DNA from 3 places in the Psychrilyobacter piezotolerans genome. Region 1 is predicted to be linked to each of the others. Evidence: riboswitches for the same ligand, from Rfam matches in the RefSeq annotation. Region 1 holds a riboswitch; each other region holds the start of a gene.
What was found. A riboswitch is a leader RNA that binds a small molecule or an ion and turns the genes downstream of it on or off. The one in region 1 is predicted to bind cyclic di-GMP.
Positions count from the first base shown of each region.

Region 2: another riboswitch for cyclic di-GMP. It lies ahead of DYH56_RS04695 (HD domain-containing phosphohydrolase); the one in region 1 lies ahead of DYH56_RS15205 (lectin-like domain-containing protein).
Region 3: another riboswitch for cyclic di-GMP. It lies ahead of DYH56_RS02940 (putative bifunctional diguanylate cyclase/phosphodiesterase); the one in region 1 lies ahead of DYH56_RS15205 (lectin-like domain-containing protein).

Region 1 covers NZ_QUAJ01000051.1:270-5,043, forward strand. Annotated here, with positions in the region: partial or broken gene DYH56_RS15205 (lectin-like domain-containing protein) at 1-1,205, opposite strand, end outside; cyclic di-GMP riboswitch class I at 1,348-1,423, opposite strand; gene DYH56_RS15210 (NusG domain II-containing protein) at 1,684-2,058, opposite strand; gene DYH56_RS15215 (phosphatidylserine decarboxylase) at 2,061-2,945, opposite strand; gene DYH56_RS15220 (GGDEF domain-containing protein) at 3,139-4,011, shown strand; gene DYH56_RS15225 (tetratricopeptide repeat protein) at 4,470-4,774, opposite strand, start outside.
Region 2 covers NZ_QUAJ01000006.1:35,227-48,147, forward strand. Annotated here, with positions in the region: gene DYH56_RS04670 (glycoside hydrolase family 38 N-terminal domain-containing protein) at 1-1,299, opposite strand, end outside; gene DYH56_RS04675 (PTS transporter subunit EIIC) at 1,313-2,938, opposite strand; gene DYH56_RS04680 (CehA/McbA family metallohydrolase) at 2,940-4,286, opposite strand; gene DYH56_RS04685 (MurR/RpiR family transcriptional regulator) at 4,358-5,071, shown strand; gene DYH56_RS04690 (DMT family transporter) at 5,257-6,105, opposite strand; cyclic di-GMP riboswitch class I at 6,364-6,448, shown strand; gene DYH56_RS04695 (HD domain-containing phosphohydrolase) at 6,543-8,720, shown strand; gene DYH56_RS04700 (N-acetylneuraminate lyase) at 9,135-10,013, shown strand; gene DYH56_RS04705 (GNAT family N-acetyltransferase) at 10,108-10,596, shown strand; gene DYH56_RS04710 (sensor domain-containing diguanylate cyclase) at 10,708-12,324, opposite strand; gene DYH56_RS04715 (HD-GYP domain-containing protein) at 12,337-12,921, opposite strand, start outside.
Region 3 covers NZ_QUAJ01000003.1:138,371-151,291, forward strand. Annotated here, with positions in the region: gene DYH56_RS02930 (PEP/pyruvate-binding domain-containing protein) at 1-755, shown strand, start outside; gene DYH56_RS02935 (EAL domain-containing protein) at 800-3,664, opposite strand; gene DYH56_RS02940 (putative bifunctional diguanylate cyclase/phosphodiesterase) at 3,694-5,211, opposite strand; cyclic di-GMP riboswitch class I at 5,337-5,421, opposite strand; gene metH (methionine synthase) at 6,028-9,417, opposite strand; gene DYH56_RS02950 (homoserine O-acetyltransferase/O-succinyltransferase family protein) at 9,445-10,275, opposite strand; gene metF (methylenetetrahydrofolate reductase [NAD(P)H]) at 10,277-11,152, opposite strand; gene DYH56_RS02960 (O-acetylhomoserine aminocarboxypropyltransferase/cysteine synthase family protein) at 11,216-12,487, opposite strand.

The sequences.
Region 1 (4,774 bases):
GTCTTTACCCTGACTTCTGCTGCAGCATATAGTAGTTCAACAGGGTTGCTATCCTTTTTTGTTGCTACTACTGCTGCTGTTCTTATTACACTTCCCTCGTCAATGTCTGCCTGAGTTACCTGCTTCGTTCCGTAGGTTACAACACTCTTTCCCGCTCCAAGCTCAATCCATGTATCCTTTTCAAGGGTAATATCCGATACCAGTTCTTCATCTGATATATTTTTACCATCTTTTAATTTAATATCGATAAGGTCTTCACTTCCAGGGTTTGTTATTGTTATTTTATATTTAATAGTATCCCCTAGTTCATAAATTTTTTCATCTACAACCTCTTTCTCTATGTGTAACTTATAATCATCTGTTGGAATAGTTCCTCTGACTTCAGGATTACGAATTTTATGCTCATTCATCCACTGCCCTGTTGATGAAGTAAATCCAAAATAAGCGTATCTTCCTCCCAAATATTCCTGTACAATATCCCCATGATAAGTATTTGTATATGTCGTCATCCCGTCTTTAAAGGTATATGTAAATGTTTTAGATAAAGCATCCCAGTCAAAGGTAACCTTATGCCATTCCCCGTCTTCCATCTCAGGTATTGCCTGATAGAAGTCATTACCTGAAAATGCTGAACCATTTATTGTCCCAATTTTTCCTTTAGCTATAAAAGCAATATGATCTTTTATTAAATCTCTCTCTCCATCCTCTTTAAGAAACTTTGGATCATAGCCGGGATTTGTATAGGTATCAAATTTAACTCCAAAGGATTTTTCAAATATTTTTGGCGACCCATAATTATCATAACCTATATATTGTCCAGCTTCTCCATAGTTAACATATTTATAATCCGATGATTTAAAGGCAAAGGCCATCCCGTCTGCCCCTATATCAACATTGTTGTGATCATCGATATATTGAGGTGCCATATTTAAACCAGGATATATTTTTTTTAGACTTTCAATGTCCTGTATTCCTTTGCTTCCTAAACAAATTTCATATTCAAAATGAAAATCTTTGCTCAAATCAAACATATTCCGTGACCAGACTGCACCTACTTTACCACCTTCATCAGGAGTTATTCTTACCTCACTCCCGCTTTTCATGGCAGACTTATAATACAAAAAATTACTGTAATTTCCGTTAATTTCCATCCCCCATAACTGCATCGATATAACTAACCAAAACAATAAAACTATTTTCTTCATCTTTCCTTCTCCCTTGTAAATTCAATATTTTATTTGATATCTATCCTTAATTTTTTCTTGTAAAATTTAAAAAAAACTTAACATTCTACGAAAAACAACCTAACAACCGTTTTTTTATATAAAAAAATACAGACCTCGAAAGATCTGCAACTGGCTGCCATTTTAAAGGCCCTTTAGTTTTGCGCCACAGGATTTCCCCTGCTTTGCCAAAAATATTTTTTAATTCAAATTTAATAATAAATTATATAACATTATATAACATTTCCATGAAAAATCATAATTATTTTTTGTTAATTTTTGTTGATCTTTATTAATCTTAATTAATTTTTGTTAGGTTTAATCATATTTTATATATATATTAATTGTGTAATATTTTTCTAAATAATATGTAAATATCGTAAAAAATAAATTTACATATTAAAAAAATGAGTTCTATATTTTACAGAACTCATTTTTTTCATTTCATTTTAAATAGTATCTACCGCAGGATAAAATCTACCTCTGCTTCTTCTTTTCCCACTATCTTTATCAGGAGTTTATCCGGAACTCCTATGATGGTCTGTCCCGACCTCTCTATCCACCCCTGCTTGACACATAGTTTTCTGGGAGAATATGAGGAGGTTACCCTTATCTTATTGTCTTTTAATTTTATTCCTACTCCTCCAATATCCGTATCGACATAAAAGTCTTTCTCTGCTTTTTGGAGTTTGTATGTATATTTTAATTTATTATTTACATATATTTCAGCTCTCTCTGCCTTAGTTTCCTTAATATTGTAGACATTAATGCCTAAAGTCAAAAAAATCCCTATGATTAGCCCATAGATTATTAGGTCTCCCCTTTTAAAATACATCTCTATTCTCCTATTTTTTCACCCATATATACCTTGGTTTCATAGCCATTTTTTGTATTTTTTAAAATATCGTCATCTATCATAACCTTACCCTTTTCAAACAGTAAGAGTACCGAGGAACCTCCAAAGGTGAAATACCCCTTTTCCTCTCCCTTTTTAACATGGGTATCAGGAGTATAAGTCTGCTCGATCCCTCCTACCATGGTAGCTCCTATCTCTGAGATCAAAACATCCCCGTATTCACTGGTTTCCAGTGTAGTTAATTCCCTCTTATTTTCACAGAATACTCCAAAATTTTCTTTTATTGCATAGGGTGATACAGAATAATAGTATCCGTCTATCTTATTTCTACTGCCGATTTTACCGTCAGCCGGAAAGTGGTATCTGTGATAATCCGCAGGAGCTAGCCTGACAATGATCATACTACCGCCTTTGTATTTTTCCAGCAGCTCTTTATTATTCAGATATTTTTCTAAACAAAATTCACTTCCTTTTACGAAGAATTTATCCCAGTCATTGATCTTTTCAAACCCTACCGCCTTTCCGTCGGCAGGAGACACCAATCCGTCCTCTATCTTTCTTGCATTGGGCTTTAGTTTTCTATAGAAAAAATCATTAAATGAAGTAAAATCTCCTACTTTTTTTTGAGATTCATTCATATCTATATGGTTGTTTTTTACAAAATCCTCTATCTTATTGATTGATTTTTTCTGGTCCATTAATTTTCCGTAAAAAGAGGAGAGGCATTTTCTCTTTACCAGCAGCTCCAAGGGCAGTTTTCCAAATGGATTATGGTATAAAAATTTCAAAAAATTTTCTCCCGGAACATTTTCTACCAATATCATATTGGTTTTTCTATCTATATATTCAATCTTATCTAATTTCATATTATATCTCCCTGTCAACTTTTATATTTTAATGGTTATCCTATATATTATATCATAAAATATATGTATTTAGAAAATCTGCTTTTCTTATGATAGTTTTTAAGGTTCTCTGCAACAATTTTAAAGGAATTATCGTTTTTTTTAGTAATTGGATAGTATGAAATAAAATAAGCTAAAGTAAGGAGGAGGACCTTTGAAAAATAAAGTACTTATGCCATATTTAATTGTAATAGCCATAACTTTAACATTGATATCCTTAGATATGCCATTTCCAAAAGTAGAAAATCCAACAGCCTGGGATATCATAAGCGAACTTTTAATCTGTATCCAACCTTTAATATGGATATGTTTTGGAAAAATTGCCTTTAGAAAAATTTTTATACGTAGTTTATATGTAGGTGGGTCCATTATATTTTATACAGGTGCATTACAAAATGTAATGGATGAAATATATGAGATAGAAGGGTTTCTATCTCATATAGACAAAGTTTTAATGCCCATTGGACTAATGCTGATATCAATGGGAGTTGTTTTGTCTGTTTTAAATGAAAGGAAAGATAATTTCTATATTTCACAAAAAAGTATAAAAGATCCATTGACAAAATTGTACAACAGACGTTATTTAGAAGAAAAGTTAGAGTCTATATTAAATGAATCGACTGAAGTTAATCATGAAATATCCATAGCCTTTATTGACATTGACAATTTTAAGAAAATTAATGATACAGTGGGTCATATAAAAGGAGATGAAATTTTAAGATACATAGGTAAATTAATAAATGGTTCCATAAGAGAATCAGATTATGCCTTTCGGTATGGTGGAGATGAATTTTTGATAGTATATCAAAATACAACTGCGGAAATAGCTTTAAAAATAACCGAACGGATTAAAGATAATTTTAAGAAAAATATTTTATTTCATAATTACAACCTAAGTCTGAGTTCAGGTATAGCATCCTATCAAAGGTCTGAAAATTATAAGGAGTTTATCAGGAGAGCAGATCAAGCGATGTATAAATCTAAAATTAACGGTAAGAATCGAACAACCCTAGCTGCTACTCCTTAAAGGAATCATCAAAAATTGTTATATTTTATATGCTTATTTCATTTTTATGGATATTATTTTCTGATAAAATTCTATACACGATGGTTAAAGATGTTGAATCCTATAAGTCACTCCAAACTTATAAAGGATCAAGATTTAGATAGTTTTTTAACAAAAGCTGATAAGGCCCTCTACAAAGCCAAAGAAAATGGAAAAAACAGATATAGTTTTTAGTGGAGTAGAGTAATCTTAATGATTATTCTATTTTTTATTATCTAGAGAATTTCAGTGCTGGCGTTGAAGATATTACAATATTTTTGCAATTAAATATGAAGAAAGGCTTTCAGAATATCTATTCTAAAAGCCTAACTAGTTTAGTAATTAAGATTTGAATGAAAACACAAAAGTTGTTACACTCCCCTGTATTAAATATTAAAATACGGTAATAGATAATTTTACTTCCTATTTTTTACATTATACTAAAACCTTTGCTGGATAATATTTTTGTTTTTATGTGCTAACGGGTCCAATGAATCTATTTTTAAAATAAAGTTATAGTCCGCGATAGCTCCATTGTAATAATCTAACCTCTCTTTTATTATTGCCCTGCTGTGATACGCCTGCAAATATTCAGGGTTTAGCTTTATAGCTGTATTATAATCTTTCATTGCACCTAGGTAATCTCCTAATTTAAACTTTAAATTGCCTCTGTTAAAATAACTATTTGGATTATCTGGATTGGATTTAATAGCTTTATCATAACTTTTCAGCAACCCTTTTTCCT
Region 2 (12,921 bases), on a different contig from region 1:
TAGTACCTGTCTTGGTTTCTGCTTCTTCTCCTGGTTATTTATTGTAAACTTCATTTCTTTTCCTTCAAAATCAGTTATTTTAAAGTTTTCCTTATCTGTAATTATCTTATTTCCAGTAGATGTTATTTCTTCTTCGTTTGAACCATTTACAAGAATAAAGATGTCTTTTTCCTCAAGGTTATGTAGCATAGTTTTAGCTATAAGATTAAATAAAGAATGAGCTATCTGCTGAGCCTGTTGGCACCTCATTATTACATCTTTATTAGTTGCATCACTATTACATCCTCCCATACTGTCATGGGCATGAGATTCTAAAAGAAGTTTCCAGGCTTTGTCCAACATCTCAATTGGAGCACTGATTCCTTTCTTTTTAGCAAAAGCCATTAGTGGTTCTACTTCTCTTATAAGAAATTGCTCTACATCATGGTTAATTTTCTTTATATCATACCTTGATGATGTAATACTTTTATGTACCCTTGAATATCTTGGATATCTAAATTCACCTTCATAATTATTATTTGGGTTTATACTATCCATATATTTTTCATAAGAACTTAAGATATAATTATCTTTTCCTATGGAATTAACTTTTTCAACAAATTTATCAAAATCAGAGTCAATACTTACCTGATCTCCACCTATTGGTCCCATTATATTTTCATCGGAAGATATTGATTTTATTTTTTCGAGCAGTTTAAAAGTCTCTATATAAAGCTGTTGTTCGTCAAAATTTCTATGTCTTCCACCCCTTTCAGGGTGGGCTAAAGAATATCCAAAAGGCATAGCTGCTGTTTTTATTCTATCTCCATTTAATGCAGACCAATTCATCTCTACACTACCCATATATTTATCATCATATCCTCTTCTTATGATGATATTATTGATATCAAAAGATTTTGTTATCTGAGGAAGCTGGGCACTGGCACCAAAAGTATCTGGAAGATAGAGTACATCCATACTATGTCCCATATTTTCAGCATAGGTCTTTCCATATTTTAAGTTTCTAAAAACTGATTCACAACCAATATTAAATAGATCTGGCTGTGTATGCCAAGGTCCTATGAACAGTCTTTTTTCTTGAATAAGTTTTTTTACTCTATTCAAGTCTTTTCCTCTTAGATTAAGGTAATCTTCCATTAAAGAGCTTTGGCCATCTAAATGATAGTTCAGCTTGGAATTTTCTTCTAAGGCACCAAATATTTCTTTGAATGATTTTAATGCTAAGACCTGAGTATCAAGAGTGGTAAAATACCACTCTCTGTCCCAATGTGTGTGTGCTATCATATGTATATTTTTCAATTTTTTTCTCCCTTTAATATAATATTTCTCTTACATCTCCAGCAATTGTCTGTACTTTAACACCATAAATTATCTGAAGTGCATTTCCTTTACGAACAATTCCTGATGCTTTTAATAATCCCTTCCATGTATGATCTTCAGATACTTTATTTGGATCTTTTACTATTACTCTTAGTCTAGAAATACAGTTGTCTAAGCTTTCTATATTTTCTTTCCCACCTAGATTCATTATGATATCATTAGCTAGTCTAGCTCCTTGAAATTGTGGCTCTAATTTTTTTCCTTCACCTGTTTTCTCTAAATAATCCTTTTTGCTATAAAGTTTCACTTCATCTTCATCTTCTCTTCCCGGAGTCTTAACATTGTATTTTAAGATTAAGAATCTAAATGCAAAGTAATAAGCTGTGAAAAATAGAGGTACTAAGAAAAAGTATGGAACAATATATAATTTTTGAAATTGGAATATCTGAGGTAACCAATCTTTAATACTACTTCCATATATTGATATTTTAAAGTATTCAGCTAACGTAAATGCTAAACCTGTAAGAGGAACATGTACTAAATAGAATAACCAAGGAGCTACAAACAGAAATGTAAACTCTAAAGGTTCAGTTATTCCAAACAAGATCATAGTTAATACTGCTGGCATTAATATTCCAAGAAGTTTTGTTCTTTGTTCAGGCTTTGCTGTATGGTATATAGCCAGCGCTGCTCCTGGTAAAGACCCTAAATGTAAGATAGCTCTTCCAGAGTTAAGGTTTCTGGTGATTAACTTTGTCATTTCAGATGAACCTAATTGTGCCATTTGAATACCAGAAGTTCCCACTACTAAATTACCATCCACTATAGCTGTTCCTCCAAGCTCAGTCCATCTTAGCGGGATTGTAACTAAGTGATGAAGTCCCAATGGCAGTAAAGATTTATCTAGCATAGCCCATAGATATGTCCCGAATAGACCTGTTCTGGATATAAAGTTAGCTAGTTCCGCTAAGGCCAATCCAAACGTAGGCCATACATAGTAGCATATAATTCCTGCAAAAGATCCAGCAACTAATGATAGGATAGGGACAGTCCTTGTTCCCGCAAAGAAAGAAAGAACCATGGGTAATTTTACATTATAAAAACGATTATGTATTTTTTGTACAATTAATCCTATGATTAATCCTCCAAATATACCGGTTCTATAGGAAAAATATCCTAAAACATTAGTATAAAGAGAGTTCCATTTAGTTGCAGTGATTATATCCATACCTCTGTTTTCAACTAAAAATGTTTTTGCAGTTGTTACAGCTGAAATATCATTTATTTTAAACATAGATGATATTATTGCATTAAATGCAATATATGATAACACCGCTGAGAATGCTGCCCATCCTTGTTCTTTTTTAGACATCCCGAATGCCACACCTGCAGCATATAATATTGGAAGATTAGCAAATACTACCTTACCAATAGATTTCATTATAAAAAATATATTATATATTGTGCTCCCGCTATATATAATGTCTCCTAATCCCAGTGCATTGACTGTCCCTTGAGAAGTAAATGCTCCTCCTAATCCCATAAATACACTTCCTATTGCCATAACGGCCAAAGGCATGAGCATCGTTCTCCCTAGTGTTTGTAGCGTCTCTTTCATTTTATTCCCCCTTATTTATATGATTTTCTACATCGTACCAACTTATATACTCTACAATTCCAACTTTATTATAAATTGGATTCAAAAAATATCGTATCCCACCATCTAAATTATGCCCTTCAACTCTAAAGTTTTCTCCTTTGTCTAATTTTATTTTTATTTTAAATTCTGAATTTTTTTCAGAATAAATTTTTTTCCCATTTAAAATACCATGCCATAGAACCTCCTCTTTCGATTTGACAAAATAAGTTATCTCTTCATCTATCTGGTCACCTAAAATATAATTTTTTTCTATAGAATAAATCTTAATATCTATCTCATCGTCAAAAGTTATATAGTTCCTTCCATATTTTAATGCTTCCAATATTTTTTTTTGATTTAATCCTTCCTCTAAATATGTGGCATTTTTAGGGATTCCAACTGTTGTCTTATACCCTTTTATACCCTTATGTGTATCACTTCCAGCTACTCCAAAAATCTTATATCCCTTACTCCATAAATAATCGAAAGCTAAAATAGATTTATTTATCATCTCTTCTTTTTCTTTATAGGGACAATTTATGAGTTCAATTGTATGAAAAAGTTCCATGGGTAAATTGTATTTTAATCCTGTACTATTTTGAAATGGATGATTTAATGAGATCAGACTCTCTTTTTTGCCTTTCACCTCAAATAAAATTCTTTTTACATTTTCACAAGGATCCAGATTTTCTTTAAATAACTCTGCATAATCTATAAGATCTACTCCATATATATTGAAATGCCCTTTATTGTCCAAGGTCAACTCTGTTCCTGAAAAAAGATTCCAATCCCTATTAATCCCTTTGTTAGATATGACATTGTGGTCTGTTATAAATAAATAATTCAATTTTTTTTCTTTATATCCATTGTAGACCTCTAATTGAGATATTTTTCCATCTGAAAAATTAGTGTGGCAATGCAATTCTCCAAAATACCATCCTTTTTCTCCTTTTGTTGAGACTTCTTGAATTTTCCTATAATCATCCCCATGGTAAATTTTCATATCCTCTAGTATTTCTATAGAATATTCTCCTCGACAGTCATAATTTTTTATGAGAGTTAATGTCCATTCCCCTTTATCCAGATCCCCTTCTTTAAATAAATTCGAAGTTCTATTAAATTCTTTAAAAATAGAATAAACTCTATTGTAGGTTTTTAAGGTAAATGTCCCCCTTATTCTACCCTTTGGATCTTTCAATACGGCGATTACATGTTCAAATATACAGTTTTTTAAAAAAATAGTTATATTTTCCTTGGCATCCTCCACATGAAACCTGTGTATAATTTTTTCTGGAAACTTCGATAAAAATACTCCTTCTATTAACATGTTTTTCTCCTTTTTTATTTTGATTTTTTAATGTATAATTACAATTATGAATTATAAAGGTGTGAATTATTATGAGTATCAGTATACGTAAATTAGTTAGTAAATATTCTTTGACTCAATCTGAAGAGATTGTTTTAACTTATATCTTAGAAAATTTAGATGATGTTTTAGACTATGGGGTTCGTAAAGTTGCTAAAGATTGTTTTTGTTCTACATCTGTAGTCATGCATCTTGCTAAAAAAATGAACTTAAAAGGTTTTGTGGATATGGTTTATCATTTTAAAAGCTTAACTTCCAAAAATCATGAAAATCATGAATTTATAAATTATTTTGAAAAAAACCATACTAAACTGGAAGAGTTAAAAAAAATCTTAGAAACATCTTCTAATGAAGCTATCTACATAATGGGGAATGGATTTTCAAAAATTATAAGCCGTTATTTTCAAGAGCGCTTAACAAAGCATGGATATCTTGCATTTGTAAATGAACATTTAGAACTTTTAGAAACACCTCATACAAAGTCTCCTTTAGCTATTATTATTTCTGAATCTGGAGAAACGAAGTATTCTGTAAAGCAATTAAACAAATGTATAAAAAATGATATAAAAGTTATCTCTTTTACATGTAATATTGAAAATACTATACAACAAAATTCTTTTCTGAATTTATCTATTGAAAACAGTGCTTATATTAAATCTTTAAATACTGATTTTAATTGTTTTTTTTCAAATTTAATTATGACAATAGATGCTCTTATGTCCACTTTGGAATCAAAATGCTTATAAATTAACTATATATCATATATCTACCCTTGTAAATAGTTTTAAAAATTAAAAAAAAGTTACATATATTGTAACCTGTTACAATATATGTATCGATATATCAAATTTAATAAAAAATTATAAAATAAAAGAGAGCTGTTACAGCTCTCTTTTTACTGGTTAGAAATATAATTTTAGTCCTTTTAATTTTACCCTTTTCTTTTTAAAATTAGATAGGTGGCCGATAAAATCATCCCCCCTCCTATAATTGTTGGGATTCCTGGCATTTCATTAAAAAATATTCCTCCTAATATAACAGCTCCCAATGGATCTATATAGGATAAAACTCCCACATGCTGAACTTTTATTCTTTTTATTCCTTCAAAATAGAGGTTTAATGCTATACATGTGTGGATGACCCCCACTATAATCATTAAGATTAAAGACAGGGTATTGAATCTCTTCATATTTTTGATCACAGGAAAAAAGATCAAGGAGGAGATTCCCATTTGAAATAAACTGATTTTATGGGATGGAACATCTTTCAATTTTTTTACACTGATTGTAACTAAGGCGTAAAAAAATGCCGCGATCAACCCATACCCCACACCTGTCATGCTAAAATTACTGCCTTTTTGAGACCCCATCAGGGTCATTAAAATTATCCCCGAAAAGCTTAGTCCAACAGCAATTAAAGTTCTTTTATTGATACTTTCCTTTAACAGAAAAACAGAAAGTATAGTTACGATAACAGGGGCTACATAGTAACTCATTGTTGCTGAAGCAATAGTTGTAACTTTAATTGCCCGAAAAAAGAAAAACCAATTGAGAGCAATAAATAATCCGCTCATAGAAAGGATTAAATATTCTTTCAAAGACAATTTATTGCTTGTGCTATCTTTCTTTTTTGTAAATTTTAATATTCCAAGTACTATAAATGCTATAAATACTCTGAAAAAGACTATAACCTCTGGCGGCTGATCAATATATCGTACAAATATCCCGATACTTCCCCATATAATCATTGATGATATCATCAAAAGATATCCTATATTCATAATGCTGCTCCTCCCAAACTATATATTTAGGCATACTGTACCACAAATTTAAACTTTAAGCTATATTTTTCCCCTACTGATTTAAAGTATCGAGAAGAATTTTTAGGATAATGTTATCTACGGTAAATATAAAGTAGGTGTGTCAGATATAGTCTATAAAGAATATCCTTATTTGAAGTTTTTAATCTATTCTGTTATTATGATAATAAAGTTATAATATTTTGTTTAAAGTAAAAATATATATAATCCAGGGAATAATTCTGAAAAAGGCAGAGCAGGGGAAATTTTGTGACGCAAAACTAAAGGGTCTAAGTCTCTTAAGATATGACAGCCAGTTGCCGCAACTTTTTTAGAGGTATGCTATTTGTATAATTACAATGTAGCCTCTTTTTTATTTGCTTTAAAATATTAATAATGAATAAAAAAAGGGGTGGTTTATGAATAAATTATTATTTTCAATTTTTATTTTATTGAGTGTTTCTATTTATGGGATAGAAAATTTAAATATTCCATTAAATAAAGATGAAAAAGAGTGGATTACAGCAAATAAAAATAAAAATATAACGATTTATTTGGATAAGGACAGAGGGATATTAAATTATTATTCAAAGGGAAAAAGAAAGGGTGTTTTTCCTAATATAATTAAAGTATTGGAAGAAAACACAGGACTTAGTTTTAACATAATCGATGAAGATACTGAAATATTTGAGAGTTCTGTAGATTTGGGGATTCCTGATATAGTAATGGGTGTAGAAGACTATAAAAGAAATAATAAAGAATATGAGTATATAGATACACCTGTTGAATTAGATGGAGTTGCGATTACCAGAAAAGATTATCCTTCTATTGATTTTAAAGAAGATAATTTTGGAAAAAAAATTGTCTATGAAGAGGGAGACCAGATAAAAAATAAAATTATAAAGAAATACGGGAACCTAATTACATTGATCTCTAAACCAAATCAAAAAGAAGCTGTAGAAGCTATATTGTCTAAAGAGGCGGATGTTTATATCGAAGATTATCAGGAGGCTTTAAAATATTTAGTCAAAACGCCAAACAATAATGTAAAATTAAATTATTTTTCAAAAGTTATTAAAACGGATTATTATACTGGAGGAAAGGCAGAATTTCAGCCTTTGTTAGATATTATAGAGAGAATTTTTGATAATAAAGATCTGACAATGAAGTTTTTTCATGAGGAAACACTGAGTTATACGAAAAATAAGTTGGAGATATCCAATGAAATTCAAGAATATATTAAAAACAGGAAAAAAATAAAGGTTTTTCTTCCTTCCTTTGAAGAATTTCCACAGCTTTTCTATATCAATGAAAATAAGGTCCCAGAAGGATTTTTAAATAATTACTTCTATGAAATTGATAAAATATTGGGAATACAAATAGAGTTTGAAAGAGAAAATATAGATTTTGATGTAGACCCATTTATACTGAGTGTCAATGGGGAAGAATTAATATCTGAAAATGAAGAAATACTCATAACAGAACCTTATACCCAGATACCATTATTGATTTTTAATAGTAGTGATGAAAGCTACGTCCCGTATTTTGATAATCTAAAAAAATATCGTATTGCTGTAGTAAGAAATTCTTTTATTGAAAGGTATCTTTTGTATAAAGGATTAGGGAATAATTTAATAAGGTTTAAAAATATAAGAGAAGTATTGACAGCAGTAAGTTCTAAAAAAGCGGATATTTTAATAGGGGAATTGCAGCAAATTGATTATTTTTCAAAATTATATAGTATAAGAGATCTGCAGGTTGCAGGGACTATCCAGGATAAGCTGGAGTTAAGTTTTGGAATACCCAAAGAAGATAAAACCCTTTATTTTTTAATAAATTCATTGAACAATGAATTTTCTTATAGAATAAAAGAAGATAAAGATAAATTTTTTATCCAAAAAATAAAAATAGCAAAAGATTATAAATTATCTATAGTTATCTCCGCAGTTTCAATTCTCCTGCTAAGTTTCGTTTATAATCATTTAAGAAAATTTAAAAACACTTCTATGAAGTTAAAAAAATTAACTATTGGTCTGGTTGAAACTCTGGAAAATGCCAATACATTCAACGATGAAGATACAGGTGCACATATAAAACGATTAAACAAATATTCAGAATTATTGGCTGAAGAACTTAAAATGCCGAATTATTTTGTAAATGAAATAGGATTATATGCTTCCCTTCATGATGTGGGAAAGATAGGGATACCTGATAATATATTAAAAAAACCCGGGAAATTGACAGAGGAAGAATTTGAAACAATGAAAAATCATGTGGAAATAGGATATAATCTTATGAAAGATCTGGATATTAGTCCGGTAGCTTTAAATATAGTCAGATATCATCATGAAAAATGGAATGGTCTGGGATATGGAAAAGGTTTAAAAGGAGAAGAGATCCCAATTGAAGCAAGGATAGTGGCTTTGGCAGATGTATACGATGCATTGCGTCAGGAAAGGGTTTATAAAAAAGCCTTTACCCATGAAAAATCTATAGAGATAATAAGATCTGAAAGTGGCAGACATTTTGACCCTGAAATAGTTAAAATTTTTATAAAAAAACATAAAAATTTTGAAAGGATTTTCGAGGAAAATTAAAAAAATTTTACCTTTAATTTGATTATATTAATAACTGATGGTTTATATTATCTGGGTATTCTAATTAGCCTTTGGTTTTAGTTAGATTAATAATTAATTCAATTATTCAATATTTTAAAATATAAATTGCTATAACTTTATATCTTCTAAGATCTAGGTTCACCAGATAGACTAAAAGTCTTTCTGGTGGACCTTTAGTCCTTCTCATGGATTAAGTTTTTTCCCTCTCAACCTCAATATTACCAACGAATAAATGAAACTCATCTCTGTACAATTTTTAAGAAGCACAGGTGGAAAATCAGAAGGGAAGGGAACCATTTTTTGATAACAATCAAAAATGTTATAAGATACTTAATATAGATGTTCGTAAGAGAAACTTGTGGATTAATTTTTTAATATATATAGGGGGTAAAGATGAAAACAAAATTAGGTGGTATCTATTCAGCATTAATGGTGGCATATGATGAAGACGGCAATATAAATGAAAATGGAACCAGAGAAATTATCAGACATAATATCCACAAGATGGAGGTAGACGGCTTATATGTAGGCGGAAGTACAGGGGAAAATTTCATGATATCTACAGAGGAGAAAAAAAGAATTCTTTATATCGCCATGGATGAAGGAAGGGGTCAGGTTAAACTTATGGCACAGGTGGGATCTGTAAATTTAAAAGAAGCTGTGGAGCTTGGAAAATATGCCACCGATCTGGGGTATGACGCACTGTCAGCAGTAACTCCTTTTTACTATAAATTTGATTTTGAGGAGATAAAGAACTATTACAATACAATTATAGAGGCCACTGGAAATTATATGGTGATCTATTTCATACCATCTTTAACAGGAGTAAATCTCAGCCTGGATCAATTTGGCGAACTTTTTGAAAATGAAAAAATAATAGGAGTAAAGTTTAGCCATGGAGATTTTTTCCTTCTGGAAAGACTTAGAAAGGCATACCCAGACCACCTTATATACGCAGGTTTAGATGAGATGATGTTATCGGCTGCGGTCCTTCATGTAGATGGCGGAATAGGAAGTACATATAATGTGAATGGAATAAGAGCAAAACAAATATACACCCTTGCTAAAGGAGGAAAAATAAAGGAAGCCAGAGAACTACAGCATACAACCAATGACTTGATAGAGGGAATCCTGGCCAACGGCTTATACCAGACAATCAAAGAGATTATGAAAACTCAAGGGGTAGATGCAGGGTATTGCAGACAGCCTACAAAAAGGCTTTCAGAGGAAGGAATTATAGCAGCAAAGGAATTGGCTGAAAAATATTTATAGAATTATTTGATACAAAATATGCTATAATTTTATTAAAAAATATATACAGTGGACCTATTTATTCATATAAAAATTAAAATAGCAGGGGGATCATATGGAATTAAAGATTAGAAATGGAAGATTGGAAGATGTTGAAGCTTGTTTTATCCTGGAAGGGAAAACATTTCCAGAGGATGAAGCAGCCTGTAAGGAAAATATAGAAATAAGGTTAAGAAAATTTGCAGAAGGATTTATAGTAGGAGAGTTAGATGGGAAGATAGCAGCCCATATAAATAGTGGTTCTACCAATCAGGAAGACATAACAGATGAAGAGTTCAAGGGTCTCATCGGTCATGAAGATGGAGGGAAAAATATAGTTATTTTTTCAGTAGCTGTGGATCCTATTCATCAAAAAAAAGGAATAGCTAAGATGATGATGAAAGAATTTATTGAGGTATCTAAGAAGATGGGAAAGGAGAAGATCCTTCTACTCTGTAAGGAAAATCTTATGAAAATGTATGAAAGAATGGGATATAAGAAGATAGGAATTTCAGCTTCTACCCATGGGGGAGCTGTGTGGTATGAGATGGAGCAGACTTTATAGGTTATTTATGGTTAAGAGGCATCTAATTAATTAGAGCCTCTTTTTTTTTGTTTAAGTAATTTTAATAAAAATTGTAGATTTATTTAATTTGATATTATTATTTTTACAGGGCTAATAGATAATTTTATTTTTACCGCTGTTTTTAGACTGATAAAGCAGCACATCTGCTTTTTTTATAAATTGTTCTATATCCAGTCCCCTCTCATATTCGGCTATTCCGCCGCTTACGGTTATTTTCATTAGTTTTTCCAAATTTGAAGTAAGTATAAAGTCATATTTTTCTATTATTTTTCTCAGCCTATTTCCTATTCTAAATGCTTCCTTTCGATTTACATTGTGAACAAGGATTATAAATTCTTCCCCGCCATATCTATATATCTGATCATTTTTATCGGTATTTTCTATAAATATTTTACAGATTAATTTTAAAACTTTATCTCCAAATATATGACCATAGGTATCATTTATTTTTTTAAAATCATCTATATCAAATATAATTATCGAAAAATTATAGTCATCAAATAGTTCATATTTCTTCTTTGCTGCTGACAGGCAGAGTTCCAACCCTTTCCTGTTATATACACCAGTAAGACAGTCGGTTATGGCACTGTTTTTTAAATTAAGTTCTCTTTTTTCTATATTGGTCTGAAGTACTTCAACTTCTTTTCTTATTGCATTAAGTTCTGAGTCTTCAGATATAAATTCTAAAAGTTTTTTTTCATCGTTTTTATAATTTCCAAGAGAAATCTCCCTTATCAAAGTATTTATAATTTTGATATGGCTGTCCAGTTTTTTAATAAATTTATTTACAATAATCGAGGTGATTGTAAGTCCCAGTAATGTAAATAATAAACCAGATATAATTATTTTATGAGCTGTTTCAGTCAATTCATGCTCATAGACCCCTCCAATCATAAGAAGTTCTAACTCGGGAATATATTCTTTGATAAAAATTACGGCTCCCTTGGGGGTATCTATCTTTATGCGTGAAATATCTGTTGATAATGCTACATCCCTCAGATAATAATTTCCTTTGGAAAACTTAACAGGGAAGAGATTTTCCATATACTCTCTGATCAACAAAAAATTTTCATTATTTTTTTCTGAGTCTATAACAATGGAATCAAATTTATCGACTATGAATATGGTTACTTTTTTTCCCAATGCAAACTCTTTTAATTTCTTTTCAAGGCCGCAAAAGTTTAGATCCAATCCAATAACACCCTTAAAAATTCCATCTTTACTGTAAACTTTTTTTGTTATAGTTGTTCCTCTTTTCCCATCCATAAATTCATAGGTTATGGTGGATAAGTTATTGTTTTTAGACCTTAAACTCCCTATATACCAGGGTCGTGATCTCGGGTCATAATCTATTGGAAGATTTGTATTGGATGTGTAGATCCTTCCTTTATCGGATCCCCAAAATATATTTTTAATCTCTGTATTATCAGCTGCGACTTTACCCAGCATAAGGTTTAAATTCTGCTTATCACCCTTTAATTCATCATAGTCACTGACTAAGATTTCAGCTAGATTCAATAAGGTTTTAGACTTATTAAAAATTAAATTAAATTCAGACTTCTGGGAATGGAACATGAGTTCTATCTTTTCCATTTCACTCTCATCTATTTTATTTTTAACTAAAAAATATCCATAAGTTCCTAAAAAAAATATTGGAATCAATGCACTAATTATTGATATTTTAATAACTTTTTTTTTTATATTCATATGGCTGTCCTTTTAAGCAATGATTTTTATAAATGCGTCTACAACTACAGGAGAAAATTGTGTCCCTCTGTTTTTTAGGAGTTCCCCTACACCTTCTTCTGTGGTCAGTTGTTTTTTATACACCCTTTCCGATGTCATAGCATGCCACGAATCTGCCACAGATATAATCTGAGATAACAGGGGAATTTCATCTTCCTTGAGCCCTTTGGGATAACCCTTTCCATCCCATCTTTCATGGTGATATAAAATACACTCAGAGATATCTTTTAGAGTATCACTCTGTGATACTATTTTATATCCCATCTGGGAGTGCTCTTTGATAATTTTATATTCAGAACCACTTAATTTACCTTTTTTATTCAAAATTTCACTGGGGATTATTATTTTTCCGATATCATGCATAACTGCAGCCCAGTACAGATCATCCAGTTGTTTTTCATCCAAATCCAATGAATTTCCTATTTTAACGCTGTATGATGCCACCGATTCAGAATGACCCTTTGTATAATGATCATGAAATTCTAAAGCTGTAATAAAAGACTGGACAATATCCTTTTGCAGCATCATCTTATAGTCACTGGATTTTTTTATCTTATA
Region 3 (12,921 bases), on a different contig from region 1:
TCCATGATAATGTAGTGCTGACGGTAAAGGAAAGAAAGCAAAAAGCCTACAATAAATTGTTGGAGAAAGCAAAAGAATTAGGAAAAAAGAAAAAGTTTATTAAATATGCGGGGATATACGATGAAACCATGGGGTATAGGGAACATCCTAAATATCTCTATGTGATAATCAACGATGCTCTCAGAAAGGTGGCCCTTGAAATAGGCAGGCAGTTTAAAGATGAAGGAAGACTAAAATTCAAAGATCAGATATTTGATCTGACTATAAAGCAGGTAAGGGAGGCTCAAAACAATAAAGAGAATTTACAGGGTATAATTGAAAAAAATCTGAAATTACGAAAAACCAGGGAACACATTAAAGACTGGCCGAAGATTATAGACAGCCGGGGGAAGATATTCAGGTATATAAGGGAATCGGAAGAGGGAGATCTGGCAGGAGATCCTATCTCGCCTGGAGTTATCCGTGGCAGAGCCAAGGTACTTAATTCTCCCTATGAAAAATCCCTGGAAAAAGGAGAAATTTTAGTAGCCAGAGCTACAGAACCAGCATGGACTCCTATTTTTGTAAATGCATCGGGGGTGGTCATGGAAATCGGCGGACCTCTCCAGCACGGGGCAATAATAGCTCGGGAATATGGAATTCCCTGTGTAAGCGGCATCCATAAGGCTACAGAAATTATTAAGGATGGAGATTTACTGGAAGTTGACGGATCCAGCGGAATAGTTAAGATCGTAGAAAAAAAGGATCACAGATGAACTTAGAAGCTCATCTGTGATCCTTTTTGAGTAAGCAGGATTTATTACAATCCCTTATTCAATAGATTAACAAAGTCTTTTTCTGGCATAGGTTTTCCAAAAAAGAATCCCTGGGCATGGGTAACCCCTTCTTTCTTTAAAAAATCACTTTCACTGGCTTCTTCTATCCCTTCAGCCACTGAAATATAATCCATATCGCTGCATAGCCTTATGAGGGTACGATATATTTTTTTACCTTTAACAGAATTTTCTTTAACCGACTCCAGCAGGCTTCTGTCAAATTTTAAGGAATCTATATTTAACTTCCCCAGCTCCCTCAGTGAGGAATAACCAGCTGTAAAATCATCCAGTGCCACTGATGTACCCAGCTTATCTTTAATGGAGTTTAGTTCACCAAGTATTTTACTGAATTTCTTTATAAATACACTTTCTGTAAGCTCTATTTCAACAGCTTCTCCAGGTACATCGTATTTATCCAGCAGGTACTTTATCTGCTCATATACATCTATTTCACCAAAGGTCTGTGCAGAGACATTAAAGGATGCCTTAAAACCTTTATCTATAATCCCTCTTTCCTGCCAATCTTTAACTGTTTTTATGGTGAGTTCCGCAATTTTCATATCCAACTTATATACCAAGCCGATCTCCTCAGCCAAGGGGATGAAGGTAATTGGAGAAATAATGCCCTTTTGGGGATGTACCCAACGTGCCAGGGCTTCTAAACCAATTATTTTGTTTGTCTGCAGATTGACCTTTGGCTGGAAATAAGGAATAATCTCATTTTTTTGCAGTGCTACCTTAAAATCTCTTTCCAGATTTTTACTTTCCTCGAATTCCCTTACCAGTTCCTTGCTGGCAACAACTATAGACCCGCTTCCATTCTTTTTGGCCGCAAACATGGCTATATCTGCTTTGTGTAGAAAATAATCCATATTATCAATTTTTTCATGGAGCTCACATATCCCTATACTTGCACCTATATTAAAGGTTGTTTCCAGGATATTTATTGACTTATTCAGCTCCGCCAGGGCATTTTCGGCAAGCTTTATTCCTTCATCAACAGAAGCATCCCTGTGAAATACAAAGAATTCATCTCCTGCCAGCCTGTAGACGGTATCCTTACAAAATATTTTCTGAAGTCTGGAAACTGACTCTTTGAGGATCATATCACCTGCATGGTGTCCATAGTTATCGTTTATCACCTTAAAGTCATTGAGATCTATGTACATACCCAGACCCCTGTCTCTTTTAAAGTCTATCTTATTCATAGCTTCCTTAAAGCTTACCCTGTTTAAGGCTGTAGTAAGGTGGTCATAATAGGCTAAATTTTTCAATTTTTTATTGGTTCTGTATTTAAATCCAGTAAAAAAAGCTGCTGTGAAAAAACCGAATAATGAGATCACCAGAGAAAGAGATTTTCTATTCTTTTTTTGCTCATCTGCTTTTATCGTTTTAAAAAAAGACATCTCACTTAAAAATTCATCTTCTACCCTCTTATAGTCTAAGAAGTTATCCATTACCTTATTTAATATGCCAATTAAGATTTCGTCATCTTTTTTTACTGCTATTGCAAAGGGTAGCTTATCTAAAATATCTACTTTATAAAAATTAATATCAAACCGCGCTTGCTGCAGGTAACGGAACATATCGGCATCCATAACACAGCTGTCGATCTCCTTATCTTTCAAGGCATCTACCATGGTTTGAGAGTGGGGAAATTCAGTTATTTCTGTATCTTTAGGCAGGTATTTTCGGATTGAAGCAGCTGAGATATCGGTTTTTACAACCCCAACCTTATTTACTTTTTTCTCAACTCCTATCTTTTTTGGACCTGCAGCCACAATCAGGATATCCTTGTAGGTCAATGACTTGGTAAATTTATATATATTTTCTCTTTCTTCAGTGAACAGCATCCCTCTCAGATCAGCTTCCTCACTATTTAAATTTTCATTTGAAACTTCCAGGGGTATCCCCCAAAATTGTGAGATTTCCTCCATCATTTGAACGAAGGATCCGTCATATTTTTTTTGAGCTCCATCATAATATGAAGTAGGGTAAAAATCACTCTGGAAAATCACCTTAAGACTTTTCTTATTGTTCAAATAATCAATCTCCTGCTGGTTTAAAAAATTATGAAAAACTCTCTTTCTCCTCTTGTTTTTTTCATACTCCAGCAGCTTTAAAAACTTTTCTCTATGGGAAAACTCCAGTGCCTTGTCGATTACCGATTTCAGCATGGGTTGGCTCTTTGCTATCCCCAATCCAATTGGGTCTATTCTTCCTAATTCAAATATAGGTTCGGTTTTATCATAGATATCTTCCTTGGAAACGACAATATAGTCAGAGGCAGAACCTTCAGCAGTCTCATGGACCTCTCTTAACCTGAAATTTAAATTCTTTTCCCTTTTAAACTTTTTCAAATACTCACTGTATGCAGATGGAGAAATAACTGTAAGTTCCTTTCCTTCCAGATCATCAAAGGATCTCAAAGGAATATTTTTATTTGTAGTGATAACATAGAGCTTGTCGCTGTGTATCGGAATGGATAGGTTAATTTTATCCTTTCTTTCTTCAGACAGGGTAAAGTTAAGCAGAAGATCGATCTCCTCCCTTTCCAGCATTTCATAAAGATTTTCCCAGGAATCCGTCTCCACCTTAACGTCCATATGGAAAAACTCTTCAAGGAGATCTTTATATTTATATACCAAACTGTCATCGGGATTTTCAAGATCGATATAAGGACTTCCTGTATGAACCCCCATCCGTATTCCAGAATTTTGCAGACTTTTTATATAATTGATTTCATCCTCAGAATAGATACCTGAAGATATATAATTTGTGGCCTGAACTATTAAACTAATAAAAACCAACATTAAAGAAAATAGAAATTTCCTGTTAAGTTTAATCATTTTTCCTCCCAATATTATGTAAATATTACCTAAGCTACTATTTCCGATTCACTGCAGGTATTTTTTTTAAGTTTTAATTCCGACCTTTCATTTATCAGGACCGCAACCAAGTCATTTTCAGGCATAGGTCTTCCAAAGTGGTACCCCTGGGCATATTTGACTCCCTCTTTTTTCAAAAATTCACTCTCAGCTGCGTCCTCTATCCCCTCGGCAACAGATATGTATCCCATATCGTCTGAAAGATCAATTAGGGTGCTGTATATCCTCTGCCCCTTATCTACGTTTTCTTTGACTATCTGAAGGAGGCTTCTGTCAAACTTAAGTGTGTCTATTTCTAAAACTCCCAGCCCTTTCAGGGATGCATGTCCCGCTGTAAAGTCATCTAAAGCTATTGAAATACCCAAACGTTCCTTTAAGAGGTTCATCTCGTAGAGCACCTTCTGGATGTTGTTTATAAAGATACTTTCCGTTATTTCTATCTGTACTCTATTCCCTGGAACACCGTATTTTTTTAACATATTTTCGATGTGGTCATACACATCCAGGCCTTCTAAAGTTTTAACTGAAATATTAAAGGATAAATTGAAGTCATCTCCAACTATCCCCTCTTCTATCCAGGTTTTTAATGATTTTATTGCAGATTCTGCAATGAGAAAATCAAGATCGGCGATCACCTCATTTTTTTCAGCTATGGGGATAAAAACTCCTGGTGGTATAAAGCCCTCCTCTGGATGGATCCAACGAGCCAGGGCTTCGACCCCCACTATTTTTTCAGTCTCAAGTTCAACCTTTGGCTGGAAGTATGGGAAAATTTCCTTGTTTTCAAGGTGATATATGAAATCTTTTTCCAGCTGACGATATCTGTCAAATTTTTCTATCATCTGGTCGTCTGCCACTACAAAGGTCCCCTTCCCATTTTTTTTAGCTGTGTACATAGCTACATCGGCTCTGTGCAGAAATTCCGAGGTACTTTTTATCTTTGGGCTAATAGGGCAGATCCCTATACTCCCGTGAACTTTCAGAGTTGATCCTAATATTTCCAGAGGTTTTCTCAGTTCCTTAAGTGTTTCCGCTGCTTTTTTTTCTATATCATCTTCTTCGATATTCTTATGCAGTATAAAAAATTCATCTCCAGACAATCTATAGATACTGTTGTGATCGAATATTTTATGCAGCCTTTTCACCACTTCCCTGAGAACAAGGTCTCCCATATGGTGACCATAGGTATCATTTATCCGCTTAAAGTTATCTAAGTCTAAAAACATCCCCAGCCCTCTGTTACTTTCAAAGTTTAACCTTCCCATTTCCTTTCTGAACCTGGTCTTGTTTTTAGCTGTGGTGAGTTCATCAAAGTATGCTTTTTGATAAAGGTCTTTTATCCATCGGTACTTTGCCAGTAAAGATATGATAACTATAACTAAGATATACGTTGTAATCTTATAGATCAGACCTTTCTCATGTTTTAACAAGGTGTCTCCCTGGCCATAGACTGCCGTTCCCAGAGAAAAAATTGTCAAACTTAACAGTAATTTGAACCTTTGTTTCATTAAATGTTCCTCCTAGTTTATATGTTTTTTTTATTATCTTAATTTTTCAAAAAGATATATTTGCAAAAAAAAAAGGATACTAAAAGATAATCTTTTAGAATTCCCTACATTGACTCTGAAATTATTTCGATAACTGGCTGCCATAATAAGAATAGTTAAGGCCCTTTAGCTTTGCGTCACAGTGTTTCCATTGTTTTGCCTTTTCGGATTATCACGAGGAATTAATTAAATTGTTTTATTTAAAATTTTTATAGATAAGATATAATTTTTAGGAGAATCTGTTACTAAAAATCTCTCTTATTACCTTAAGATTAAATATAACATACGGTTTTATTATTTGTCCATTTTTTAATGTATAAAGATAGAGTCAAATTGTTGCAGTTAAAAAAAACTTAATTTTATTGAGTTATCTGAAGCCATTCATCATCTATTGTAAAATTATACAATGTTTCCATTGCTGCCTTTTGTTATATCCTTCTTTGTCATGGTTTCATCTATAATGAAACCAATAAAAGTAACGATTATTGTAACTATTAAAATGAATTTGTTTTCCACAACAGCTTTTTTCAATTAAATTTTAATATAAAATTAATGGAAAGTGCTCGTAAATTATAATGTATATGTTGAAAGAAGTCAATTTTAAATGCAAACCTGAATAGGGAGAAAGAGAAGGAGTAAGTTAGGAGATTTTATATGGAAAAAACAATGAGATAAAAGATGCGACTTAAGGGAGAAGTAAGGCTAGGAAAATCTAAATAAAAACCAGGAATTCCGGTTAGGAATCCCTGGTTTTATTTAATGGAGGAATCCTATTTATTAACAAATAGAAATACCTAAATTTTCTTTCATTTTGTTAAAATCAACTTTTCTGAATTCCGCCAGAGATTCTATCTGATTTTCATCAATTTTTCCCAGATCAAAATATTTGGCATTTTCGCTGAAAAACAGCAGACCGCAGACAGTGTGAACAGGTGTCATGGTATAAGTGGAACTAAGGGTTACTCCTAATTCCCAGATATTCATAAGATCAAAGATCTCTTTTTTCATGGAGTGATCGGGTAAAATAGGATAACCTACTGCCGGTCTTATCTTAACCTGAATTACCTCACTTGCTTTAGTCTCTAAATAATATGCAGCAGCCTCTGTCAGTCTGTTTCCCAGTAATTTATACATGATATCCTCATATTCTGTTTTCCCGGATACAGTATCTATGGATACTGCAAAGGTACCTATATAATCTTCATTTTCTACAAAATCTGCCAGGGACAGTGAACTTTCCCATTGCTGGGTTCTCACCATGGGAAGTTCCAGACCATTAATTTTTAAAATATCCATGGGTCTTTTCTCCACATTAAAAATTCCATACCTTGCAGATATTTTTAATTTTTTATCTTTCAATATTTCTAGATATTTTTCAGCCTCCCTTAAAATATCTTCCTCTTTAAAGGTGTCTTTTACCTTCCAATCGTGTAAAAATATATCCCAGTGGATATATTTTTCTATGTCTGCAACAGTGATTTTTATATCGAAAACTCCTGTTTTGGACGGTTTTATTACCTTGTTGGTTATTTTTTCCCTTTTTTTAAAACCTTCTTCTAAACTCAGATAAGACCTGTCTTCTTCAGTTTTTTTATAGGCCTTTCTCAATTTTTCATGTGAATTTAATACAGCCTCTTTATATTCCAGGTCTCCTCCCAGGATTTTATCCAGTACTATTACGGTATTGGAAGCATCTGTAAGATGAAATACACGACCCCTATAATTGGGTTCTATTTTTATGGCAGTATGAAGGCTGGATGTAGCAGCTCCTCCAATGAAAAGGGGGATATTTATTCCTTCATTTGCCATCTCTTTAGCTACCCTTGCCATCTCATGGAGAGAAGGGGTGATGAGTCCGCTTAAGGCCAGGCCATGGACTTCTTCATTTTTTATTGCGGTTATTATCTTATCCATAGAAACCATGACTCCTAAATCGATGATCTTATACCCGTTGCATTCTAAAACTGTTTTTACTATATTTTTCCCGATATCATGGACATCGCCGTCTACAGTTGCCATAACAATAGTTCCCCTGTGCTCCATATTAATTTTTTCATTTTTAATCAGGGGGGTTAAATAAGTTACGGCCTCCTTCATGATCACAGCACTTTTAACTATCTGGGGCAGGAATAACTTTCCGCTATTGAAATGTTCTCCTACTCTTTCCATCCCTTCCATCAATATATCCTGTATTATTGAGATGGGAGAATACTCCTTTAACAACAGGTCTATAAGGGTTGTTAAATTTAATTTATTCCCGTTAATCAGATTATCTGTAATCTGAACCCTTGGATCGGATTCTTTTTCTGCTGTTTTAGGAGATATAATTTTTTCTATCTGTTCATCCAACAATGAATCTAAGACATCTTCTGTATTCATTATTAAACTGCAGATCTTATCTTCCAGAGATTTTTTTATCTCAATTGTTTTTTCTGCAGGGTTCATTATCACCATATCCAGCCCATTTTCTCTGGCTAATCTCAAAAATACCTGATGAATAGCATGTCTTAACGGATTGTTTCCCCTGAAGGCAAATGAAACATTGCTGAGTCCCCCGCTTGTTTTGGCATGGGGCAGATTTTCTTTTATCCATTTTATGGAGTTTATATAATCTTTTGCATAATCCCTGTCTGTTTTTTCCCCCGTTCCGATAGTTAAAATATTAGTATCAAAGATAATATCAGCAGGAGAAAAACCTATTCCCAGCAGCAGATCATAGGATCTTTTGGAAATTGCTATCTTTTTTGTGAAGGTATCTGCCTGACCGTGTTCATCAAAGGCCATGACTACCAGAGCTGCACCATATTTTTTTACTATTTCAGCTTTTCTAATAAACTCCTCTTCCCCGTCTTTGAGACTGAGTGAATTGACAATTCCCTTAGATGGAAGGTTTTTTAATCCTTCCTCTATTATCTCAAAATCAGAAGAGTCGATCATAATGGGAATGTTAGCAGTATCAGCAGAAGATAAAAGCAGTTTTATATATTTTTTCATCTCTGTTTTGGAATCTATCAGTCCATCGTCTAGGTTGAGATCCAAGATATGAGCTCCGGCCTTGACCTGGGTTCTTGAAATTTCCAGAGCCTCATCATATTTTTTTTCTTTTATCAGTCTTGCAAACTTTCTGGATCCTGCTACATTATTTCTTTCTCCTACAATTAAAAATCCCTCTTCATCTAAGACTTCATTTCCCGATATATTAAATTCTAAAGATCTTTCCCTCAAAATTCGAGGTGTTTGATCTTTTACTGCCTCTGCTATGAGCTCTATATGTTTAGGAGTTGTACCGCAGCATCCTCCTATGATGTTTATTCCAGAATGTCTTATGAGGTCGTTTAAAATTTCTGCCGTTTCCTGAGGAGTCTCGGTGTACTCCCCTACTTCGTTGGGTAATCCGGCATTGGGATATATGGAGATCGGTTTATGGGTAAATTTCCCCAGTCTATGAATCAGGGGCAGGAGCTCAGCAGCTCCAAATGAACAATTCAAACCAAAGGACAGGATAGAGTCTCTGTCCAGGGAAATAACCAATGATTCCATGGTCTGCCCGGACAGGAGTCTCCCGAATCTATCCACTGTGGCTGAGATCATAATTGGAAGAGTTTTACCTTCCTCACAAAAGATCTCTTCTGCTCCGACAACCGCTGCCTTTGCATTTAAACCGTCAAATATAGTTTCAATAAGGAGGAGATCTCCACCCCCGTGAAGGATTCCCCTGATTTGTTTCTTATAGGCTTCCTTTAATTCATCAAAATTGATCTCCGACGAATCGAGACCTATACTTTTATTTGAAGGGCCTACTGATCCTGCTATCCATACTTTTTTTCCGGTCTCTAAAGCCGCTGATTTTGCCAGCTTGGTTCCTTCCAAAGACACTTCATATGCCAAATCTCCCAGAGAATAATCCCCCATAGATATGGTGTTGCCGTTAAAGGTATTGGTTTCTATGATATCTGCTCCGGCCTCTATATAACTATTGTAGATCTCCTTTACAATATCAGGTCTGGTCAGGTTGAGGAGTTCGTTAGCCCCCTTTAATTTAGAAGGGAAATTTTTGAACCTCTCCCCCCTGAAGTCCTCCTCGGTTAAGTTATAGTTTTGTATAGATGTTCCCATGGCACCGTCTAAAACCATTATTTTTTCTTTTAAAAGATCTTTTATGTCCATATTTATCAGGCCTCCTTCTTATCGTATTTATACAGTTATCATCTTCAGCCAATTCTTATAAAAAATATCCCTGTGTTTATCCCAGGTAAACAATATCTCTTTATCCGGATCGTTATCCCTATAATAGTTTTCGGGAATATTTTTTTTATCTCTCCGGTATTCTTTATCCAGCCTGTTTATTTGATATTCACCATGTCCTGAGATATAGATATTTTTTAAATCTTTTGTAGCTGCCATATACACTCCGGCTCTTTTATTTTCGGCGATTATCATGAGTCCTGCTCCTAGGATATCTTCTTTTTTGTTGTAGGTGTTCCTTGAATGGGGGGCATGGAATTCATCCAACTGGATCAACTTATTTTTATTGACTCTATGGTTAAAAACCCCGAACATCTTTTCTTTTAGTGGATGTTTTAAAATTTTATAACGATGGTATAGTGCTCCCTGGCTGGCCCAGCAGATATAGATGCTGGGAATATTCAAATTAAAGGCAGGTTTTAATTCATTCCAATATTTCACATCTTCAAATTCTATATTCTCTATGGGAGTACCTGTTATAATCAATCCCTGATAGTTCCTTTCCTCTAATTTACTCAGCGGGATATAGTTTTTTTCTAAATATTCCATGGAGGTGTTTTTTGAAATATGGTTATCCGGGTACAGAAATTCGATCTCTACCTCCAGATTATATCGGCCTAAGATATTAAAAAACTGGGATTCTACTTCATCTTTAAAGGGCATTAAGTTTATAATTCCTATTTTTATTTTTCCTGCAGTATCACCTTTATTTTTAAAGATGATGCCGCTGTCTTTAGATTCTGCTATCCCTCTCAAATTATTATTGCATAGAATAGACATTTTACTCTGCCTCCCTAATTCCTTCCCGGATATATTTTATATTTTCCAAGATTCTTCTGGTTACATGGACCTTATTCATTGTATAGATATGGATCCCTTCTACCCCGGAAGCTATCAAATCAATGATCTGCTCTGTGGCATAGGTTATTCCAGCTTCTTCCAATGCTTTTGGGTTATCTTTGAATTTGTCCAATATGGCCTGGAATTTCCTGGGAATCCTTGCATTGCACAGTTTCCTTACTTTTTGAATCTGTTTATAATTTGTCACAGGTAATATCCCTGCAACTAAGGGTACAGTTAAATTTAATTTCTGGGTTTTTTCCCTGAATGCATAAAAATCTTCATTGTCAAAAAATAATTGTGAGACTAAAAAATCAGTTCCGGATTCTACCTTTGTCTTCAGGTGAAAAAGATCCAGCAGGTCATTATTTTCAAAGTGCACCTCAGGATAAAAAGCACCGGCCACAGAAAAAAACGTTTCTTTTTTTATGTGTTTTACCAGATCACTGGCATAGGCAAAATGCGAATTATGGATCTCATCTCTGGGAATATCCCCTCTCAGGGCCAATATATTTTTGATTCCATTATTTTTTAACTGTTTCAGAGTATCATTTATAGATTCCTCGGTAGCCCCTATACAGGTCAGGTGAGCCATGGTTTCTATCTTATTTATATTTTTGATTCTATTGGTGATCTCAACGGTTCTGCCCTGGGTGGTTCCTCCTGCTCCATATGTTACACTTATATAATCCGGCTTTAACTCTGCCAGTTCATCGATGGTTTTATATATTTTTTCTATGGGGAATTTATTGTTTGGCGGAAAAATCTCAAATGAGATTACGGTATCTTTATTTTTAAATATATCTTTTATTTTCATAATTTCTCTCCTTTATTGAATGTTGTGGGTCTTTACATATGTTTAATTGAATAAAAGGCCGGTTTATCTGGATCTTTTTATTGCATTTTCCAGATCCGCTATGAGATCATCTATATTTTCCAACCCTACTGAAATTCTTATCATATTTGGTTTTATTCCTGCTGCTTTTAACTGTTCGTCATTTAACTGGCCGTGAGTTGTACTTGCAGGATGGATGATCAAAGATTTGGCGTCGGCTACATTGGCCAGATGGGAAAATATCTCCAAATTTTCTATAAATCTTTTTGCTCTTTCCTTCCCTCCGTGCAGTCCAAGGGTAAATATCGATCCTACACCTTTTTTATAATATTTATGGGCTAATTGTTTTTGTTCTTTTGTTGTAAACTCCGGATGAGTGATCCAATCTACCTCTGGATGGGAATTCAGATATTGGGCTACTTTTTTTGAATTTTCTACATGCCTTTCTACCCTGAGGGAAAGTGTTTCTATCCCCTGTAATATCAAGAAAGCATTAAAGGGCGAAAGAGCTGCTCCTGTATCCCGTAATAACCTTACTCTGGCTTTTACTATAAATGCCTGCTCCCCCAAATCTGAATAGACCAGATTGTTGTACCCGGAATCAGGGATATTAAATGATTCAAATTTATCATCTTTCCAATTAAAATTTCCCCCGTCTACGATAACTCCCGCTATTGTTGTTCCATGACCGCCTAAAAATTTTGTAGCAGAATGAACTACTATATTAGCTCCATGTTCAATAGGCTTTATCAGATAGGGTGTCCCAAAGGTATTGTCCACAACCAGAGGGAGCCCATGTTTTTTAGCTACCTTTGATATGGCATCCAGATCGACTATTTGTCCTGTTGGGTTTTCCAATGTTTCTATGAAGATTACCTTTGATTTAGAAGTTATTGCGTCCTCCAGAGTCTTCAGATCAGAAGTTTCAAAAAATCTTGTTTTTATCCCAAAATCCTCTATTGTATTGGATAAAAAATTATAGCTGCCCCCATAGATCCCCTTTGCTGAAACAATCTCATCTCCCGACCGGGCGATAGTCAGTAGGGCATAAGTTATAGCTGCTGATCCTGATGCTACTGCCAGCCCTCCTACACCACCTTCTAATGCCGCTATCCTGTCTTCCAATACTTCGGTTGTAGGATTTCCTATCCTTGTATAGATATTCCCCTTCTCTTCTAGGTTAAATAACCTGGCCCCGTGATCTGTGTCTTTAAAAGTATAGGATGCAGTCTGGTAGATAGGTACAGCCCGGGCTCCTGTCAAGGTATCTTTTACCTGTCCTGCATGTAATTGCAATGTCTCAAATTTTAAATTCATCTTGTTCCTCCTTTTATTTTGATCACGTTATTTTTTTTTAATTCTGTAAAATAAAAAAGCCTGTGGAGTTTCCCACAGGCTTTCTGGTTAAAGATGCTTGTGAACAAACTCGTAGGTTACTACAAAACGAGTCTGTTCTTAAATTTAAAAAATTTAAGTTACAAACTCTACCAAAGCATCATCATTAGCATATTTAATTGTCCGATTCTTGAATTAACCATCTTAATCAGCTCACTTATTTTTATTTTTTTTCTTGGAATAAAACTTTTTTAGTACTAAAGTTTTAATTTTTAAACATTCTAGCATAAATTTTTTTTTATGTAAAATTAAATTTTTTTATTACGATATCTTTTTCTCTGAATTTTTTATTCTATTTTTAGATAAAAAAAATTCCCAACTAAAGAATTTGTCTAACTAAAAAATTATAAAAGTGC